Regions from separate parts of the Arthrobacter sp. NPDC056886 genome, predicted to be linked through region 1. Evidence: predicted binding sites of a transcription regulator. Region 1 holds the regulator's gene; each other region holds the start of a gene.
The links. The regulator HrcA, encoded in region 1, represses chaperone genes, less so after heat shock. The targets are predictions, from matches to a motif close to TTNGCACTCGNNNNNNNCGAGTGCNAA.
Positions count from the first base shown of each region.

Region 2: a site for HrcA is predicted at 5,030-5,056, ahead of groES (co-chaperone GroES). Genes of this name have one in related genera too.
Region 3: a site for HrcA is predicted at 1,621-1,647, ahead of groL (chaperonin GroEL). Genes of this name have one in related genera too.

Region 1 is NZ_JBHUBT010000006.1:318,195-325,097, forward strand. Features, by position in the region: gene ACFRJ8_RS12850 (hypothetical protein) at 1-858, shown strand, start outside; gene ACFRJ8_RS12855 (GerMN domain-containing protein) at 1,165-2,091, shown strand; gene ACFRJ8_RS12860 (16S rRNA (uracil(1498)-N(3))-methyltransferase) at 2,165-2,938, opposite strand; gene dnaJ (molecular chaperone DnaJ) at 2,941-4,071, opposite strand; gene hrcA (heat-inducible transcriptional repressor HrcA) at 4,149-5,162, opposite strand; gene ACFRJ8_RS12875 (DUF3097 domain-containing protein) at 5,493-6,344, shown strand; gene ACFRJ8_RS12880 (DUF4870 domain-containing protein) at 6,489-6,903, shown strand, end outside.
Region 2 is NZ_JBHUBT010000003.1:173,954-180,856, forward strand. Features, by position in the region: gene ACFRJ8_RS06605 (glutamate--cysteine ligase) at 1-941, opposite strand, end outside; gene ACFRJ8_RS06610 (shikimate 5-dehydrogenase) at 1,252-2,097, shown strand; gene ACFRJ8_RS06615 (SAM-dependent methyltransferase) at 2,186-3,418, opposite strand; gene ACFRJ8_RS06620 (LPXTG cell wall anchor domain-containing protein) at 3,484-3,918, shown strand; gene groES (co-chaperone GroES) at 5,216-5,512, shown strand; gene groL (chaperonin GroEL) at 5,594-6,903, shown strand, end outside.
Region 3 is NZ_JBHUBT010000011.1:64,377-71,279, forward strand. Features, by position in the region: gene groL (chaperonin GroEL) at 1-1,438, opposite strand, end outside; gene ACFRJ8_RS18575 (ABC transporter substrate-binding protein) at 1,734-2,996, opposite strand; gene ACFRJ8_RS18580 (cold-shock protein) at 3,056-3,259, opposite strand; gene ACFRJ8_RS18585 (LytR C-terminal domain-containing protein) at 3,419-4,060, opposite strand; gene ACFRJ8_RS18590 (DUF3263 domain-containing protein) at 4,154-4,495, opposite strand; gene ACFRJ8_RS18595 (uracil-DNA glycosylase) at 4,613-5,419, shown strand; gene ACFRJ8_RS18600 (siderophore-interacting protein) at 5,471-6,310, shown strand; gene ACFRJ8_RS18605 (threonine/serine exporter ThrE family protein) at 6,391-6,903, opposite strand, start outside.

The DNA of each region.
Region 1 (6,903 bases):
ATGCTCCGCAGCCACACCTCGGCTTCCATCCCGTCGCAGCTGCGGGCACTGGACGCCGATGCCTCAATCGACGAGCTCTGGGCCGTCCCCGGCCTGGTCTATCGACGCGACAGTATCGACCGCACCCACGTGGGAACTCCCCACCAGGTCGACCTGTGGCGCGTCAGCTCGCGCGGACAACTCGGCGCCGACACCCTGCAGGAGATGATCGGATCGCTGGTGCAGGCGGTGCTTCCGGGGGCCCGATGGCGCGCAGTTGCAGCCTTGCATCCCTACACCAGAGAAGGCCTGCAGGTCGATGTCCTCATGGACGGCGAGTGGCTCGAACTAGCAGAATGCGGGCTCATGGCGCCTCATCTCTTCCCCGAAGCAGGCCTGGATCCTACAAGGTGGTCTGGACTGGCTCTCGGGATGGGTTTGGACCGGGCACTGATGCTCCGCAAAGGCATCCCCGACATCCGGTTGCTGCGATCTGCGGACGAGCGAATCAAAAAGCAGATGTTGGACCTGTCCCGTTGGAAACCGGTCTCGCAAATGCCCTCCATCCGCAGAGACATCTCCATTGTGGTGTCCGCGGACATGGATACTGAAGTGCTCGGCGACCGAGTGCGAACAGCATTAGGCGCGAAGGCTGAGGATCTGGAACGCGTCGAACTCTTGGCCCTAACTTCCTATCGAGACCTCCCCGCAACAGCGCGGCAACGACTTCGCATCCGTGATGGCCAGGCCAATGCACTGATACGTCTGGTGCTGCGTCCTCTCGCTCGGACCATGACAGATCCAGAGGCGAATCAAATCCGAGACGATGTCTACTTGGCCCTGCATGAGGGGCCAGTCCGGGAGCTCATCGCAGGATAGAGCTGCGCCGGCCTTCCCCTGCGTGCCAAGGAACCGGTGCCCTGCGCGAAATTAGGTATCAACTTTGTATCGGCCTCATATCGTTCCCGTTGCAGTTCCCGCGCCGGGGCGGAAACCCGGCTGCCGCGCCGTGCCCGTGTGCCATGCTGGAATCCGGCTGTCCCAGGATCGCCGGGCCACTCTCCGGCAGGTGAAGGATATGCGGACACCAGCGGTCCAGGACGGCTACAAACAGATCATCGCCCCGGGACGCGGGGCACAAGAAGGGACAGCAGCATCAGGAAGCGTGAAGTTCAGCAGCCAACGGTGGGGCGCGTCCGCCGCGCCGCGCTGGCGCTGGCGCTGCCCGCCGCCCTCCTCCTGTCCGGCTGCGTGGCGACGCCGCAGAGCGGCATCACGAACTCCAGCAGCCCGTCGGAGCTCATTCCTGCGCCGGCGTCGGGCGTCCCCACCACCAGCGCTCCGCTCGAAACAGCCCAGACGTCGAACAAGGCTCCGGTGTATTGGATCGGCAGGAGCAATGACAACGCGTTCCTCTACCGCGAGTTCCGCGATGTCCCGGATCAGGACAACCCCGTCACCCGCGCTCTCCGGGTGATGATGTCCGAGACGCCGCTGGACCCGGATTTCTTCACGCCCTGGCAGAACCCGAAGAAGCTGGCTACGTCGATTTCCGGCAAGAATGTCATCACGGTGGATGTCTCCGCGGATGCCTTCAACAGCAACGTGGATGCGTCCATGGCTGAGCGAGCCATCCAGCAGCTGGTCTACACGGCGACGGCTGCCGCGGCCAGCGCAGGCCTCATCGATGCCGGACAGCAGGCCCAGGTGGTCGTCCTGGTTGACGGTCACACGGACTACGTGGCCTTCAACCACGTCCGGCTGGGCGAGCCGACCTCCCGCGGCGCCGGTATGGTGGCACCCGTGTGGATCATCGATCCGCAGGAAGGCACGTCAGTGGCCGACGGTTCGGTCAAAATCAGCGGCCGGAGCACCGTCCAGGGCGGAAAGCTCCGCTGGGCGATCCTCAAGGTAGACGGCGACGGCGACAACGCCAAGACGGCCTACCTCAACGGCAACGCCACGGCCTCGGCCGACTCAACCCAGTCCGGGTTGTTCACCTTGTCCGTGAACCTCGGCCCGGGCAACTACGAAGTCCGCGTGTCCCAGGTGGACGCGTCCGACAGCGCCAAGGAAGTGTTCCAGGACACCCGCGGCTTCACCGTTAAGTAGTCTGCTAAATAGCCTGGCGCACTAAATAGTCCCGCGAGCCTTAACGTCAGGAAGCCACCACGCAGGCGGCCGGTCACCAGCGGCCGAGGACGTCGCTGGCCAGCACGGTGGCGGCAGGCCCGGCGGTGGACGAGCGCAGCACATGGTGCCCCAACAGGGCCGTGACCGCCCCTGCGTCGCACAACCTGGTCACCTCCCGCGGGCTGATGCCGCCCTCGGGACCCACGATCAGCAGCACTTCACGGGACCCGGCGTCGCCAGGCTGCGCGGTTTCCAGCCATGATTCCAGTACCTGCCGCAGCGGGCGGACTGCATCTTCGTGCAGGATGACCGCCAGGTCTGCGGCCGCCACGGCCGCCTGCAGCGCGGCGCCGTCGACTGCCGCCCGGACCTCCGGAATCCAGGCGCGGCGCGCCTGCTTGGCGGCTGCCGTCACCACTGACTGCCATTTGGCGTGTGCCTTCGCGGCCCGTTCAGCCTTCCACCGCACAATGGACCGCTCCGCCTGCCAGGGAATGACGGCGTCGATGCCCAGCTCGGTGGCTGTCTCGGCCGCAAGCTCGTCGCGGTCGCCTTTGGCGAGGGCCTGGACCAGGACCAGCCGGGTCCCGGGCCGCGGCTCATCGGCAAGGTCGAGGCATTCGACGGTCAGCTCACCGGGCAGGGCGGCAGTCACCGTGCCGGTCAGCCGTTTGCCCGCGCCGTCGGCGATGTCCACGGACTCGCCGACGGCGATCCGCTTGACGGTGACAGCGTGGCGGGCCTCGGCGCCCTCCAGGACGAAGGCGGAGCCGGGGACCTGCTGGTCCAGCGTGCCGGGGGCGGTGAAGAAGACCGGGTTACTCACCGCTACAGGTTACCGAGCCGGTCCCGGAGTTTGGCGAAGACGCCGCCGCTGGCCGCGAGCTTCCCGGCGGTGAAGTGTTCGCCGCGCAGCTTGGCCAGTTGGCGGAGCAGGTCTTCCTGGGCGGCATCGAGCTTGCCGGGTGTTTCGACCTGCAGGTGCACTTTCAGGTCACCGCGCCCGTGGCCGCGCAGATGGGTGACACCAAGGCCGCGCAGGGTGATGATCTCGCCCGACTGGGTGCCAGCCCGGACGTCGATCTCCTGCTGCCCGTCGAAGGTGTCGAGGCTGATTTCGGTGCCGAGCGCGGCGGCCGTCATCGGGATGTTGAGGCTCGCGTGCAGGTCGTCGCCGTCCCGGACGTACGTGGCGTCGTTGTTGACACGGATCTCCACGTACAGGTCCCCGGCCGGACCGCCGGCGGGGCCTGCCTCGCCCTGGCCGGACAACTGGATGCGGGTGCCGGTGCCAACGCCGGCCGGCACCTTGACGGTCAGCGAGCGGCGGCTGCGGATCCGCCCCTGGCCGTTGCATTCGTTGCAGGGGTCCTTGATGACGGTGCCGAAGCCCTCACAGGATCCGCAGGGGGCCGAGGTCATGACCTGGCCCAGGATGGAGCGCACAGCGCGCTGGACCTGGCCGCTGCCGCCACAGATATCGCAGCGCACCGGGTGAGTGCCCTCGCGGCAGCAGGAGCCCTCGCACGTCGGGCAGACCACAGCCGTGTCCACCTCGAGCTTCTTGTTGACGCCGAACACCGCGTCACGGAGGTCGATCCGCACGCTTATCAGTGCGTCCTGGCCGCGGCGGACCCGGGACGCCGGGCCGCCCTGGCCGCCGCCCGCGCCGAAGAAGGTCTCGAAGATGTCCTGGAAGGCGAAGCCCTGGCCCGAGTAGCTGCCGCCGCCGAAGCCGTTGTCGGTGCCGTTCTCGTTGCCGGTGGTGTCATACACCCGCCGCTTCTGCGGATCGGAGAGAACCTCATAGGCGTGGGTGACGGCCTTGAACCGGTCCGAGGCGTCTTCTCCCGGGTTCACGTCCGGGTGGAGGGTCCGGGCCAGTTTCCGGTAGGCCTTCTTGATCTCCTCCCCCGTTGCGTCGCGGGAGACTCCAAGAACGTCATAGTGGCTGGTCAAAGTCTGTATCTCTTCCTTTTTGTACTGCCGGTGGGGCACTGCCTGTGGGGCAAGAAGTCGTGTTGGTCCCAGGCCCGTCAGGGCCCCAGGATCCTCGAAAGGTAGCGGGCCACCGCGCGGACGGCGGCCATGGTGGTGGGATAGTCCATCCGGGTGGGTCCAAGGACGCCGACCTTGGCCGTGGCGTCCGGGCCGTAGGCGGTGGCCACCACCGAGGCCTCGGCGAGACCGTCGTAGGGGTTTTCCCGCCCGATGCTGACGGTCACACCGCGGGGGTCTTCGGCCATTTCGCTGAGCAGGCGGAGCATGACCACCTGTTCCTCGAGCGCCTCCAGCACGGGGCCGATGCTGAGCGGGAAGTCCACATTGGACCGCGCCAGGTTCGCCGTGCCGGCCATGACCATGCGCTCCTCGCGACTGCTCGTGGCCAGGGCCTCCAGGCCGCGGGCCAGCGCCTGCGCCGGACCACGGCGCGCAGGCGGGCCACCGGCGACGACGGCGGGCAGCAGCTGGGGCAGCAGGCTCAGCGGGGTTCCGGTGAGGCTCGCCAGGAAGCGCGTGCGCAGCTCCGCCAGGGCGTCGTCGGGAATGTCCTGCCCGACGTCGATGACGCGCTGCTCCACTTTGCCGGTGTCCGCGATGAGGACGATCAGCACCTTCCGGGGGGCCAACAGCACGAACTCTATATGCCGCACCCTCGCGCGGCTAAGCAGCGGATACTGCACGACGGCGACCTGGTTGGTCAGGTGGGAGAGGAGCCTTACGGTCCGGTCGAGGATGTCGTCGAGGTCCTCGGATCCTTCCAGCAATGCCTGGATGGCCCGGCGCTCGGCGTGGGACAACGGCTTCACCGCTGAGATCTGGTCGACGAAGAGCCGGTAGCCCTTGTCGGTGGGGATCCGGCCGGCGCTGGTGTGCGGCGCCGTGATCAGACCTTCGTCTTCCAGCGCCGCCATGTCATTTCGGATGGTGGCACTGGACACGCCGAGATGATGCCGTTCTACGAGCGCTTTGGAACCAACGGGCTCACGCGAATGGACGTAGTCCTCCACGATGGCGCGCAGCACTTCGAGTTTGCGCGGTTCGCTCACGCTCCACCTCCAATCGACTGTCCCGCAGCCGGTGCCACCCGCCTTGTCCCGTTTGCGTCCAGAAGTAGTACCGAGAGGTAATACAGAGACGGCCGTCTTGGGGACAAGGGTTAGCACTCGACATGCCTAAGTGCTAACCAGTCTAATATGAGTCGCCGCGTTGTTAGCATTGGATTCGCTCCAGGCGTGGCCCGCGGGGCCGCGATTCCCGTCACGCCGGTGCCGGGACCGTGGCCGCCGCTGCCGTTGCCGCGCCACCGCGGCCCGGTTCCGGACCCGGAGAGTTCCACTGACCGCCGTACATTCCGAGTGCAAAGTAAGCGTGTAGAGATGTCGTACCAGAACTGGGGACCCCAGGACCTGTCCGCCCCCGCCAAGACCCAGTTGCCGGAAGTCCCCGTGGAACGCGGGATGGTCCTCGAGGAGGTCCAGTCCGGCTGGGTGGGAGCCGTGACCCGGGTGGAGAAGTCCGGCGGCATGCATGTGGTGGCACTGGAGGACCGGCGGGGCAAGTCCCGGTCCTTCCGCCTCGGCTTTGGCTTCCTGTTGGAGGGCCAGCCGATCCGACTGATGCCTCCGGCCCCGAAGAAGGCGGCGCCGACCGCCGGTGCCGGCCGCACGGCGTCGGGCTCGGTCCGGGTGGCGGGGCACCGCGCCCAGGTGGCCAAGGCCAGCCGCATCTGGGTGGAGGGAAAGCACGACGCCGAACTGGTGGAGAAGGTCTGGGGCGATGATCTCCGCGTGGAGGGCATCGTCGTCGAACCCCTGCACGGCATTGACGACCTCGCGGGCGCCGTGGCGGAATTCGGTCCGGGCCCCGGCCGCCGCCTCGGCGTGCTCGTGGACCACCTGGTGCCCAACTCCAAGGAGTCACGGATCGCCGACGCCGTGATGGCCTCACCGGGCGCCGCCGGCAACGTCCTGATTGTGGGCCACCCTTACGTGGATGTGTGGCAGGCCATCCGGCCAGCGGTCCTGGGTATTGAAAAGTGGCCCGTGATCCCCCGCGGCGTTGACTGGAAGACAGGCATCCTGATGGCTTTCGGGTGGCCCCACTCCACGAAGGAGGACGTCGGCCTCGGCTGGCAGAAACTTTTGGGGGCTGTCCGCAGCTATGCGGACCTGGAGGCGTCCCTGCTGGGCCGCGTGGAAGAGGTCATTGACTTCCTCACCGTGCCCTAGTTTGCCGCGGCGGACGCTCCCTGATCTCCATTTCCGCCCCCGAGCAAGTATTCTTGGAACGGTGACCGCGCTCCCAGCACGGTTCCGGCTATTCCAGGCACAACCCAGGCAGCAACGCATCACCGCAATCCGAAGGGCTTCACCGTGGCAGATAACGCACGCGAACACACGGGCAACCAGGCCGGCCAAGGTCAGCCCCCGTACCATGGCGTTCCGGCAAATGCGCTCCCGCTGACGGCCAGCGAGGACCGGCAGTGGGCCACGCTGGCGCACTTCGGCGGCATCCTAGGCTGCGTGCCGTCGCTGCTGATCTATCTGATCTTCAAGGACCGCGGCCCGTTCACGGCGCAGGAATCCAAGGAAGCCCTCAATTTTACGCTGCCGCCGACCCTCGCCGCGGTGCTGGCCAATCTGCTCGTCTTCATTCCCGTGGTGGGCAACCTCTTCGCCGTGCTCGCCACGGTGATCTGGATCGCCGTGACGTGCTTCTCGGTGGCGGCCGGCATCCACGTCAACCGTGGCCAGCCGCACCGTTACGAGTTCAACCTGCGCTGGATCA
Region 2 (6,903 bases), on a different contig from region 1:
AGCTGCTCATTGCCCTCGGCGTCGAGGATGATGATTGCGTCCAGGCCGTACCGGGCCGCGCGCCACTTGTTCTCCTGGACATGCCACGGCGGCATTGTGGGAATGGTGCCGCCGTTCTCCAGCGTGGTGGAAAATTCGTCCACCAGGCACTGCGTGAGTGCAGCGATCGCGCCGACGTCCTCGAGGGTCGCCAGGCCGTCGCAAATGCGCATCTCGATGGTGCCCAGGGCCGGAACGGGGCGGATGTCCCACCGGATCTCGGAAAGCGTGTCAATCACACCGGTGGTGAACATGTCCTGCACGTAGGCCTCGTAGTCGTCCCAGCTGGCGAACTGGAAGGGCAACCCGGCGGTGGGGAGCTGCTGGAACATGAGGGCGCGGTGCGAGGCGTAGCCGGTGTCCTCGCCGCCCCAAAACGGGCTGGACGCCGAGAGCGCCTGGAAGTGCGGGAAGTAGTTGACCAGGCCGTCCAGAACCGGAAGGACTTTGTCCCGGCTGTCCAGGCCGACGTGCACGTGGACACCGTAAATGACCATCTGCCGGCCCCACCACTGGGTCCGGTCAATGAGCTTGGCGTAGCGTTCCTTGTCCGTGACGGGCTGCAGCTGGGGCGGGCTGAAGGGGTGGCTCCCGGCGCAAAAGATTTCCACGCCCATGGGATCGGTAACCTCCCGGACGGCTGCGAGCGAACTGTTCAGGTCCGCTTTGGCTTCCGCAACGGTTGTGCAGATGCCCGTGACGAGCTCCACGGTGTTCAGCAGCAGCTCCTGCTTGATGTGCGGGTGCTCGTCGTCCTCATTGAGTTCGGGATGCCGGGCAGCGACGCCGCGGAGCACTTGGTTCGCCACGGAGGCCAGCTCACCGGTCTCGGCATCGACGAGCGCCAGCTCCCATTCAACGCCAAGAGTCGACTGCCTGGATGAAGCGAACTCGATCTTCATGTGGTCCCTTCACTGTTTTGCTGTCGCTGGGCGCGGTCCTGGTGGGAAATGCGCTGCCAACCCTCGGACGTGCGCTGGGCGTGCCACCGGCGGTGGCACTCGAACATTTCCCCACACCAGAGCGCCGGCCGGGCGGCTGGCAGGGCAACGGGTGGTCCAAGTCTAGTGCAGGGGCGCCCTCCCGGACGGCGTCAAGGATGCCGCTGGCGCGTGAGTGTCTTCACAAAGCGGCTGGTCAGCGACGGTTCATGTTACGGCGTGGCGCGCGGCGGCCGGGGTGGCCGGACCCATCCTGGCGTTTAATGGAGCTGTGCCCATACTGAACAAAGACATGACGCTGTGTATCTCGCTCTCGGCCCGGCCCAGCAACAACGGGACGCGCTTCCACAACCACTTGTACGAGCAGCTTGGCCTGAACTGGATCTACAAGGCCTTCGCCCCCACCGACCTCGCCCAGGCGATCGCCGGAGTGCGGGGCCTCGGCATCCGCGGCTGCGCCGTGTCCATGCCCTACAAGGAGGACGTGATCGCCCTCGTTGACGTCATGGACCCGTCGGCGAAGGCCATCGATTCGGTCAACACCATCGTCAACGACGGCGGCCGGCTCACGGCCTACAACACCGACTACACGGCAATCGAGCAGCTCCTGCGCAGCAACGCCGTCCCCACCGACTACTCGGTGCTGGTCCTGGGCTCCGGCGGCATGGCCAAGGCCACCGTCGCCGCGCTGCGGGATGCCGGGTTCAAAAACGTGACCGTCGTGGCCCGCAACGAAGTCTCCGGCCGCGCCCTGGCCGACCAGTACGGCTTCGCCTGGAGCGCGGAACTGGGCTCGGCGCTGTCCGGCACCGGCACGGCCGACATGCTCATCAACGTCACACCTATTGGTATGGCAGGGAGTATGGCCGGCGGACCGGATGCCGAGGCGCTGTCCTTCCCGCAGGAGGCCATCGACGCCGCAAAGGTGGTGTTCGACGTCGTCGCCCTCCCGGCCGAGACGCCGCTGATCAAGGCCGCCCGCGCGGCCGGCAAGACCGTGATCACCGGAGCCGAGGTAGCCACGATCCAGGCGCTGGAGCAGTTTGTGCTCTACACCGGGATCCGGCCCACGGACCAGCAGATCAGGTCAGCTGAGGAGTTCATGCGGGCGCAGTAGCCCGCTAGCCCTGGTTCCTGCAGCCCACTGGCCCTGGATTCCGGCCGCTTCGGCCGGGAGCCTGTGCCGGGATCCTGCGCCGGCGGGGCTAGACGGGCTCCACCGAGATGGCCACCCGGTCCTCGCCGATCCTGGTGAGGACCAGGGTGGCCGTTTTCTTGCTCTTGGCCTTTGAACCGGCCGGCTTTCCACCGGGCAGGAGTTGCTTGCGCAGCTCTTCCGGCGTGACGGCTGTGCCGCGTTTTTTGATGTCCAGGACGCCGATCCCTTCGTCCTTGACCCAGGACTTGAGCGCCTTGACGTTGAACGGCATCACCTCCAAGACCTTGTAAGCCCTGGCGAACGGGGTGTCCTGCAGGTCCGGGGCGCAGATGTAGGCGATGTGCTCGTCCACGAGGTGCCCGCCCAGCTGGAGGGCGACGTCGGCCACCAGCCCGGCACGGATCACTGCTCCGTCGGGCTCATACAGATAGCCCTCCACGGGACCCACGGGCGCCACCGGGCCGCCGTCGAAGTTCTCCCCGCTGGTGAGTTCGGCCGCACCCTGCGGGCCGAGCACCAGGGCGGCACGCCGCACCCCGGGGCGCCGCACCGCGTTGAACCACAGGGCCACCTCGGTCACGTCCCCGCCCACGGAGACCCACTGCGCCTCGCAGTCGGCCGGCACGGAATCATGCGGCATGCCCGGGCCCATCTTGACGCCGACGGCGCGGCCGGAGCCAGCCAGCGTCTCCACGAAGGACAGGGGAGGGGAGAAATCCTCCGGATCCCAGATCCTTTTGGTTCCTGAGGTGGATGTGGTGCGTCGGGCCGGGTCGAGCCAGACGCCGTCGACGCCGTCCAGCGACACCGAGGTGGCGTCCGCGTGGACCACGGTGGCGTTGCGGAACGGGATGAGGTTCATCGTGGCGCAGGCGGCGGTCGCCTCGTCCATTTCCACCGCGGTAACCACGAGGTCCAGGGAGGCCAGAGCCATCGCGTCCGCCCCGAGCCCGCAGCCGAGGTCCGCAACGTGGCCGATCCCGGCTTCCGCGAACCGCTGCGCGTGCCGCGCCGCCACCGTCAGCCGGGTGGCCTGCTCCAGGCCGGCCTTGGTGAAGATCATCTGCCGGGCGAACTCCCCGAACTTGGCCTCGGCCTTGGTCCGCAGCCGGGACTGCGTGAGCACGGCAGAGACCATCTCGGGGGAGTGGCCGGCCTTGCGCAGCGCCGCAGTCAGGCGGAAGGCCTCGTCCTCGCGGTACGGGCCCAGCGACGCCAGCAGCTCCCAGCCCTCGGGCGTGAGGATCGGGGCAATATGTTCCTGCGGTGCGTCAGTCATGCCATCCAGCGTAGTTGAGCTCCGCGGGCACGCTGTGACCGGACCACGGGGGCTAGGCTTGACGGATGGAAGACAGCGGCACAGGCGACAGCACCTCAGCGGACACAACCGGGCAGGGCGCGGCCGGGAACGACGACGCCGGGCAGGGGCGCCGGAGCCCGCAGGGGCTGGCCCGGTACGCCCGGCCGGCACTAATCGCCGGCGCTGTGATCGCCGTCGTGAGCATCGCCCTCTTGGTGATCATTTTCTTCCTCGATTCCTTCAACGCCACCGTGTATTCCGTGGGCGGCAAGAACGTCCAGGACGCCACGGACGAGGCCCGGGCCATCCGGGACACCTATGCTGCCGCCCGGCTCGGCGGCATCATCTTCCTCATTGCAGGAGTCCTGCTGGCCGCCGCCGGGGGCGTGCTGGTGTACCGGCACCGGAACGACGAAGGCCGGAACACGGACGAAGACGACGGCCAGGACGTGGACTTCGAAGACCTCGCAGGCCAGTAGGCGCGCGCTAGCGACAGCCACGCGGTCACGCGATCACGGTCCCCGGGACATGCCCACCCTTCGGCACACGGAGTGGACATGTCCTCCCGGGCAGCCGGCACCCTCTGAGCATGCCCGTCGCTCAGCGCCAGGACTGGGCATGTCCTCCCGGGCGGCCCGCAACCGCTGAGCATGTCCGTCGCTCGGCGCCAAGAGTGAGCATGATGCCCAGGTGTCCTCTCGGCGGGGCAAAGATTGGGCATGGTCCTTTGCCCCGCCTGAACTGATTGGGCATGCCCTCGGTCCAGCATCAAGAGTGAGCATGTCCTCGGGCAGCCCGAATCCGCTGGGCATGTCCGTCGCTGAGCACCAGGACTGGGCATGTCCTCCAGCGCAGCCCGCAACCGCTGAGCATGCCCGTCGCTCAGCGCCAACATAGAGCATGATGCCCAGGTGTCCTCTCGTCGGGGCAAAGATTGGGCATGTTCCATTGCCCCGCCTGCGCTGGTTGGCATGCCCGTGGTCCAGCATCAAGAGTGAGCATGTCCTCGGGCCGCCCGAATCCGCTGAGCATGTCCGTCGCTCGGCGCCAAGAGTGAGCATGTCCTCCCGGGCAGCCCGCAACCGCTTGAGCATGTCCATTGCTCAGCACAGGCAGAGAGCATGATGCCCAGGTGTCCTCTCGTCGGGGCAAAGATTGGGCATGTTCCTTTGCCTCGCCTGAACTGGTTGGGCATGCCCGTGGTCCAGCATCAAGAGTGAGGATGTCCTCGGGCAGCCCGAATCCGCTGAGCAAGTCCGTCGCTCGGCGCCAAGAGTGAGCATGTCCTCCCGAGCAGCCCGCAACCGCTTGAGCCTGTCCATTGCTCAGCGCAGACAGAGAGCATGATGCCCAGGTGTCCTCTCGTCGGGGCAAAGATTGGGCATGTTCCTATGGCCCACCGGCACTCGTTGAGCATGTCCATTACTCCGTGCCAGGAGTGAGCATGTGCCACCGGGCGGCCCTGAACCGCACCCCGGAGGACATGTCAATCGCTCAGCGCGGGCCGTGAGCATGAGGCCCAAGTGTCCCCTCGCCGCGGCAAAGAATGGGCATGTCCCACCGGGGGAAATGTTCACCCCGAACGAATTTCTGGCACTCGCCTTGACCGAGTGCTAACCATTTACATAGAGTCGTCATTAGCACTCTCCCTAGGAGGGTGCTAATACATGAAGCGCGTTCCGCCAGGCATGCTGCCGGCACCGCGACGACGGTCTGTGCGCCTTGGCATCAGCGCTTCATAGTCCACGAATTTTCTGACGAAAAGGAGAGGTCCGAGTGTCGGTCTCTATTAAGCCTCTTGAGGATCGTATTGTTGTCCGCCCGCTCGAAGCCGAGCAGACCACGGCTTCCGGCCTGGTTATCCCGGACTCCGCACAGGAGAAGCCGCAGGAAGGCGAAGTTGTTGCAGTAGGCCCCGGCCGCTTTGATGACAACGGCAACCGCGTTCCCATCGACGTTGCCGTTGGCGACGTCGTCATTTACTCCAAGTACGGTGGAACCGAAGTCAAGACCGGCGGCACCGAGTACCTCGTGCTCTCCGCCCGCGACGTTCTGGCGATCGTCGTAAAGTAACTCTCTTGGACCCCCGCGCAGCCGATCCTTACGCATTGTATGGATCAGTTGCGCGGGGTTCTGTCTTGAAAGGACAAAACCATGGCAAAGCAGCTTGCGTTTAACGACGCTGCCCGCCGGTCGCTTGAAGCCGGCATCGATAAGCTCGCCAACACCGTCAAGGTCACGCTGGGCCCGCGCGGCCGCAACGTCGTACTGGACAAGAAGTGGGGCGCCCCCACGATCACCAACGACGGCGTGACCATCGCCCGTGAAGTCGAGCTGGACGACCCCTACGAGAACCTTGGCGCGCAGCTTGCCAAGGAGGTCGCCACCAAGACCAACGATGTTGCCGGTGACGGCACCACCACCGCCACCGTCCTGGCCCAGGCCCTGGTCAAGGAAGGCCTGCGCAACGTAGCGGCAGGCGCCGCGCCGGGCGAGATCAAGCGTGGCATCGAGGTTTCGGTCGAGGCCGTCGCCGCCCGCCTGCTGGAGAACGCGCGCCCGGTTGAAGGCACGCAGGTTGCCAACGTAGCCGCAATCTCCGCCCAGAGCGACGAGGTCGGCGAGCTCCTGGCCGAGGCATTCGGCAAGGTCGGCAAGGATGGTGTGATCACCATCGAGGAATCCTCCACCACGCAGACCGAGCTGGTCCTCACCGAGGGCATGCAGTTCGACAAGGGTTACCTGTCCCCGTACTTCGTCACCGACGCAGAACGCCAGGAAGCCGTCCTCGAGGACGCCCTGATCTTGATCAACCAGGGCAAGATCTCCTCGGTGCAGGACTTCCTGCCGCTGCTGGAAAAGGCGCTGCAGAGCTCCAAGCCGCTCTTCATCATTGCCGAAGACGTCGAGGGCGAGGCCCTGTCCACGCTCATCGTCAACCGCATCCGCGGCACGCTGAACGTCGTCGCCGTCAAGGCGCCGGGCTTCGGTGACCGCCGCAAGGCCATGCTCCAGGACATCGCGACCCTCACGGGTGCGCAGGTTGTCTCCGCGGAGCTGGGCCTGAGCCTGGACACCGTTGGCCTCGAGGTGCTTGGCACCGCACGCCGCATCACGGTCACCAAGGACAACACCACGATCGTCGACGGCGCCGGTTCGGCCGAGGACGTCGCCGCCCGTGTTGCCCAGCTGCGCGCCGAGCTGACCCGGACCGATTCGGACTGGGACAAGGAAAAGCTGCAGGAACGCCTGGCCAAGCTGGCCGGCGGCATCGGCGTGATCAAGGTTGGCGCTGCCACCGAGGTTGAGCTGAAGGAAAAGAAGCACCGCATCGAGGACGCTGTGTCCTCGACCCGCGCTGCCCTCGAAGAAGGCATCGTGGCAGGCGGCGGTTCCGCCCTCATCCACGCGCTGAAGGCGCTCGACGAGGACGCAGCCGTCCAGGCCCTCGAAGGTGACGCGGC
Region 3 (6,903 bases), on a different contig from region 1:
TGGCTGCGTTGAGGCCGTGGCCTGCGGGCAGGCCGCGGACCTTGTCCACCACGACGCCGGGCTCGAGGCCGGCGTTGAAGGCGATCTGCTTCAGCGGGGCGTCGATGGCAACGCGGACGATGTTCGCGCCCGTTGCCTCGTCACCGGAGAGCTGCAGGTTCGCGAACGCCTTGGCGCCGGCCTGGATCAGAGCAACGCCACCGCCGGCGACGATGCCCTCTTCGACAGCAGCCTTGGCGTTGCGGACAGCGTCCTCAATGCGGTGCTTGCGTTCCTTGAGCTCGACCTCGGTTGCGGCACCGGCCTTGATGACTGCAACGCCACCGGCCAGCTTGGCCAGGCGCTCCTGCAGCTTCTCGCGGTCGTAGTCGGAATCCGAGTTCTCGATCTCGGCGCGGATCTGGGACACGCGGCCGGCGATCTGGTCGGCGTCGCCGGCACCCTCGACGATCGTGGTCTCGTCCTTGGTGACAACAACCTTGCGGGCCTTGCCAAGGAGTTCGAGTCCGGCGGTCTCAAGCTTGAGGCCGACTTCCTCGGAGATGACCTGGCCACCGGTGAGGATGGCGATGTCGGCCAGCTGCGCCTTGCGGCGGTCGCCGAAGCCCGGAGCCTTGACGGCGACGGACTTGAAGGTGCCGCGGATCTTGTTGACGATCAGGGTGGCCAGGGCCTCGCCCTCGATGTCTTCGGCAATGATCAGCAGCGGCTTGTTGGACTGCATGACCTTTTCGAGGACAGCAACCAGTTCCTTGACGTTGGAGATCTTGGAGTTGACGATCAGGATGTACGGATCCTCAAGGACCGTTTCCTGGCGCTCGGCGTCGGTGACGAAGTAGGCGGAGATGTAGCCCTTGTCGAAGCGCATGCCTTCGGTCAGCTCCAGCTCGAGGCCGAACGTGTTCGACTCCTCGACCGTGATGACGCCTTCCTTGCCGACCTTGTCGAGGGCTTCGGCGATCAGGGCGCCGATCTCGTTGTCGCCAGCAGAGATGGACGCGGTGGCGGCGATCTCTTCCTTGGTCTCGATTTCCTTGGCGGAGGCCAGGAGCTCGACGGTCACGGCGTCAACAGCCTTCTCGATGCCGCGCTTGAGGGACAGCGGGTCAGCGCCGGCCGCGACGTTGCGCAGGCCTTCCTTGACCAGGGCCTGTGCGAGCACAGTTGCCGTGGTGGTGCCGTCGCCTGCGACGTCATCCGTCTTCTTGGCAACTTCCTTGACCAGCTCGGCGCCGATCTTCTCGTAAGGGTCATCCAGCTCGATCTCCTTGGCGATGGAAACACCATCGTTGGTGATCGTGGGGGCGCCCCACTTCTTTTCGAGGACGACGTTGCGTCCCCGCGGGCCGAGGGTGACCTTGACGGCGTCGGCGAGGATGTTCAGGCCCCGCTCAAGACCGCGGCGTGCCTCTTCATCAAATGCAATGATCTTGGCCATAACGGCAGTAGTCCTTTCGGGACAGTCGTTAAGAATGAACCTTCGCTGTGGTGCCCGCGACGGACGATTCCTACCCCGCGGCCTCTGTATGCCGCTGGGTCCGGGATCTCACCCCAGCAAGGTGTTCCTTTAGCTCCTGGACCGGCTGCCCCACTTCGCGGCCGGGCGAACCGGGCGTCGTGTTAGCAGTCGATGCGCTGGAGTGCTAAATCAATAATTAGCACTCCCCCGGGGAGAGTGCAAGCAGTGCCCGGCAGGAACCGCCCGCCACGCGGGGACAATACGCTAGGAGCGATCAGCCGCCGCTGCTGCTGGCGCTCTCCGTGCCGGTCATTGTGGGCAGGTTGTCCTCGCCGTAGGTGTAGACGATGTAGTTCGCCTCGGAGATGTCCCCGTGGGAATCAAACTTGATCCGTCCGGACTGGCCGTCATAGTCAGGGCGCTTGCCCGCATGGAGGACGTCCACGCATTCCTGGTAGCTCGTGCACGACTCGCTCGGGGGCTGGCCGGCGGCCTGTCCGCCCGCTGGCGCAGTTCCGCCGGAGACCCCCACGAGGGATGCCGCGATGGAGGTTCCGGCGTCGTCTTCTGCCGCGGCGGCAGCGACGGCGGCGAGGATGACGGCGTCGTACGTCTCGGAGGCAAACACCATGTCCTTCAGCCCGGGGTCAACGGCAACAAGGTCCTCCTGGAAGGCGGCGGAGGGGAACACGCCGGGCAGGACCCCACGTGCGCCCTCGAGCGCCCGCGTGCCCACTCCGGAGCCATACCGGCTGACGGCCGCGTCGCTGAGGACAAGTTTTTTGCCGGCCAGGCCGGCGTTGTTCAGTTCGGCGATGGCACCCTGCGCGCCGTCGCGCGATACCAGGACGACGGCGTCGGGATTTGCGGCCTTGGCGGTGGCGGCAGCCTGCTGTGCCTGGCCGGGAGTGAACTCCGCGTCCGCCACGACGTCCAGCCCGGACTGTTTCGCCGCACCGGCGACGGCGGAGGCGACGTCCTTGCCGTAGTCGCCTTTCTCGTGCAGCACGGCCAGAGTCTTGGCGCCGCCGTCTTGGGCCAGCTTGGCGAGGGCGGACGCCTGCGCGATGTCGGCTGCCGAGGTGCGGAAATAGTAGCCGCCGCTCTTGTAGTTGCTGAGCCCGCTGGCAGAGTTGGCCGGCGAGATGACGGCTACCTTGGCGTTGGCCAGTACGTCGATCGCAGCAGGAGCGCGGCTGGAATCAGTCGGACCGATCACGACGTCAGCCTTGGCGGCAACCAGCGCTTTCGCCTGCGCGGCGGTGTCAGCGCTGATGGTTTCCGGCAGGAGCTCCACCGGCTTGCCTTTGTGGCCACCGGCCGCGTTGATCTCCTTGACGGCGAGTTTGGCGGCCGCGAGCTGAGGGGCGTTGAGGAAGTTCTGCCGCCCCGTGTTGTCCAGGATCAGGCCGATGCGCAATGTGCCGTCACCGCTGGCGTCGGCGCTGGCCACGCGGGCGCTGCCTGCAGGTCCCAGGCAGCCCGTCAGGGTCACGGCCGCGAGGGTGCCCGCCGCCAGGGCACGGCGCAGCGGCAAAGTTCTTCCTGGGCGCCCTGCCGCGTCCCGCCGGGGGTTCTTGATGAAAGCCAGTGCCACTAGGCGGGCCGGACGCTTTCAGCCTGCGGGCCCTTTTCGCCCTCGCCGACTTCAAGCTCCACCCGCTGGCCCTCGTCCAGGGCGCGGTAGCCTTCCCCGACAATCGCGGACCAGTGCACGAAGACGTCGTTCTCGGAACCGTCCACGGTGATGAAGCCGTAGCCCTTCTCGGCGTTGAACCATTTGACGGTTCCCAGTGCCATGGTGTCCACACTTTCAGCTAGCTTGCGTGCGGCCCACCTCGATGTGCGCCGCAGACTGCGAAGAGAAATCCGCAGATACTGTACCCACAGCGTCCCTCAGGAACGCCGACGGCGGGCAGGTCCGCCGTCGAATAGTTATTGAGGCGTAACCGGAATTGACTACTGGAAGCCGGGTCCCAGCACAACGACAAGGGGCACGTTGAACTCGGCGGAGTCCACCAGGGTGTCGATGCCCAGGAGCGTTCCGAGCGCCTCGGCATTGCCCTTCTGTTCCGCGCCGCTGTAGAAAATCACCGACGTCTGCTGCGGGACACCGCCCCAGTTCCCTGTCTGGCCCACGGTCCAGCCGGCGGAGCTGACGGTGCCGCCGACGCGGGTGGCGAGGCCAGCGGTGGTGGTCCCGTTGTAGATCGTCACCGGCTGCGTCTTGTCCACCCCGGCGGCTGCGGCGCTGGGCGTCGCTGAGGGCGTCGCCGACGGCGGCGCGGCGGCGGGTGCCGTGCTCGCAACTCCCGGGCTGGTCTGCGCGGGGCTGGGGCTCGCGGGGCCCGATGCGGACGGGCTACTGCTGGCGGACGCGGACGCTCTCTCACCGGCTGACACGGCCGCGGCCTGGCCTCCGGAGAACCCAAGCTTCGGCAGGATCAGGAAGGCCACCAGGCCAATGGCCAGCGCTACGAAGCCAGCCGCCAGGATGGGCGTCAGGCTCCGGCGGCGCGCTCCGGCGACGGCCCGGTGGACACCCTGCCGGGTAGAGGTCTCCGGGACCCGATCAAATTCATCCCGAGCGTATTTGGTCATGGTAAAACGACGTCCTTGCTGATTTCATACGGGGTGCCCGAGGCCGGAACGGACGCAACAGGACGTGCGCATCCGGCTGCTCGTGACGCGACTTTACGAATCTGTTCCCAGACGACGGGCAGTGCGGGCACGTTGGCGTGATGTACGTAGTCTACGCAATCTCTTGACCAGCATGGGATCGTGGGCCAGTGCATCCTCGGTATCGATGAGGGCATTGAGGATCTGGTAGTAGTGCGTGGCGGACAGATCGAACAGCTCGCGGATGGCCTGTTCCTTGGCCCCCGCGTACTTCCACCACTGCCGCTCCAGGGCCAGCATCTGCTGGTCGCGGGCGCTGAGCGGAGACTCCGCGGACACCCCACCGAGGTCCGCACCGGCAGCGGGGAACCCGACGGAATCCCCCGCGAGCACGTGCTCTTGCGCTGTTTCGGCCACGACACACTCCCTGGTTGATTCGGACAAACTGATCCGGCAAAAGTCAGTCCCATGCTACGGCCGAATGACAGGCTTGTCATTTGGCGGGGTGCCGGAGCGGCCGGCGTCTGCGGAAGAATGGGGGCTGTGTCCAACTCCGAACTTCCTTCCGAACCAGATTCCGACGCCTTGTTCGAACTGGAACCCGAAGCCATCGACAACCTCAGCTTCGAGGACCTTGCGCGCCGGTCGCTGAGCGATCTGGTCGCTCCAGACTGGGCAGAAGCGCTGGCGCCGGTGGAGGCGCAGCTGCGGGAGGCCCTCACCTTCCTCGCCGGCGAAGCGGCCGCCGGGCATGGCGTGCTGCCATCGCCGCCAAACCTGCTGCGGGCCTTCCGCCAGCCGCTGGCCGGTGTCCGGGTGTTGGTGGTGGGCCAGGACCCCTATCCGACGCCCGGGCACGCCGTGGGGCTGTCCTTCGCCGTAGACGGCGCCACCCGGCCGATCCCCCGCAGCCTGGCAAACATCTACAAGGAGCTTCACGCCGATCTCGGCATCCCGCCGCGCGTCCACGGGGACCTCAGCCGCTGGGCGGAACAGGGCGTACTGCTGCTGAACAGGGTGCTCAGTGTCCGGGCCGGCGCGGCGGGCTCGCACCGGAACAAGGGCTGGGAAGCCGTCACGGCGACGGCCATCCGGGCAGTTGCCGGCCGCGCGTCCGCCTCCGGCGCGGGCCACGCTCCCCTTGTCGTGATCCTGTGGGGGAAGGACGCCGAGTCCGTGCGGCCGCTGCTGGGATCCGCTGCCGTCATCGCCAGCGCCCACCCCAGCCCGCTCTCGGCCTCCCGCGGATTCTTCGGATCGCGGCCCTTTAGCCGGGCCAACGCCCTGCTGCAGGAACAGGGCAACGGGACGGTCGACTGGGAACTGCCGCCGCTGCCGTAACAGGCATTCGTCCGGAGCTCCCGGCCAGGGTTCTTGGTTAGGCTTAGCTGCATGACTTCCGTCCCCGCCGCCACCACCGCCACCCGGAACTCGCGTCCGCAGACTGACCTGACGGTCCTGCGCAGGGAACAACTCTCCCCGCACATGGTCCGGATCATCGCAGGCGGCCCAGGCTTCGCCGGGTACGTCAACAACGACTATGTGGACCGGTACGTCAAGATCGCCTTTCCCCAACCCGGCATCGAATACCCGCAACCGCTGGACCTGTGGGCCATACGGGAAGCGATGCCGCGCGCTCAGTGGCCGCACACCCGGACGTACACGGTCCGCTGGGTGGACGCGGCGGCGCAGGAACTGGCCATCGATTTCGTGATCCACGGCGACGAGGGCCTCGCTGGCCCCTGGGCGGCCTCGGCCCAGCCCGGCGATCGTATGACCTTTACGGGCCCGGGCGGCGGGTACAACCCGGATCCAGCGGCGGACTGGTACCTGTTTGCCGGCGATGAATCCGCGCTGCCGGCCATCGGCGCCGCGATCGAATCCCTGCCGGCGGATGCCCGCGGCCTGGCCCTGCTTGAGGTGGACAGCGACGCCGACATCCAGGCCATTGCCGGACCGGCCGGCGTCGAGCTGCGCTGGCTCCTGCGCAGCGGCGTCCCCGCCGGAGAGAGCGACCTGCTGGTCGCGGCCGTGCGCGATGCCGAGTGGCCCGAGGGACGGGTGCAGGTCTTTGCCCACGGCGAGCGGGGCTACATGAAGGGCCTGCGGGAGGTCTTCTACGTGCAACGCGGGCTGGAGCGAGCCCAGGTTTCCCTCTCGGGCTACTGGGCCAGGGGCCGCGTGGAGGACGATTTCCAGGCGGAGAAGAAGCTGCCGATAGGCAAGATCTGACTGAGCAAGATCTAGAAGCGCAAAATCTAACGGAGCAACCCTACACGCGAGATCCAGGGCGCAGGGCCCGGTCGCGCCACTTAGCGGCGGCGGGCCCTGCGCCGTTCGTTGCTCGCCAGGCTGCGCGTCAGGGGCCGCGCCAGGGTGTCGCCGAGCACGATGCCGGCAGCGACGCCGAGCACGATCGCCCCGGCGTTGAGCATCCCGCCGGCGCCCATGAGAATCTCCGTTTCCTCGATGGTCAATACATACATGGACCGGAATATAGTCAGCCCGGGGAGCAGGATCAGGGCTGCGGGGACGGCCACAACCAGCTGGGGAGCGCCCATCCGGAGGGCCACCACGCGGGCCAGGAGGCCGATCACCACAGCCGCGAGAGCCGGGGCGAAGCGGGCCCCGATGCCCAGGGCGTCACCCCCGATCAGGACCAGATAACCCACCACGCCCACGGCCGCCGTCGGCAGCAGCAGCTTCCAGCTGGTCTGTTCGGTGATGCCGATCATCAGCACCGCAATGGCGATCAAAACGATGAGCACCCACAGGTCATACTTGGGCGGGAATGTTTTAGTCACGTCTATTGGGTCCATGCCGGT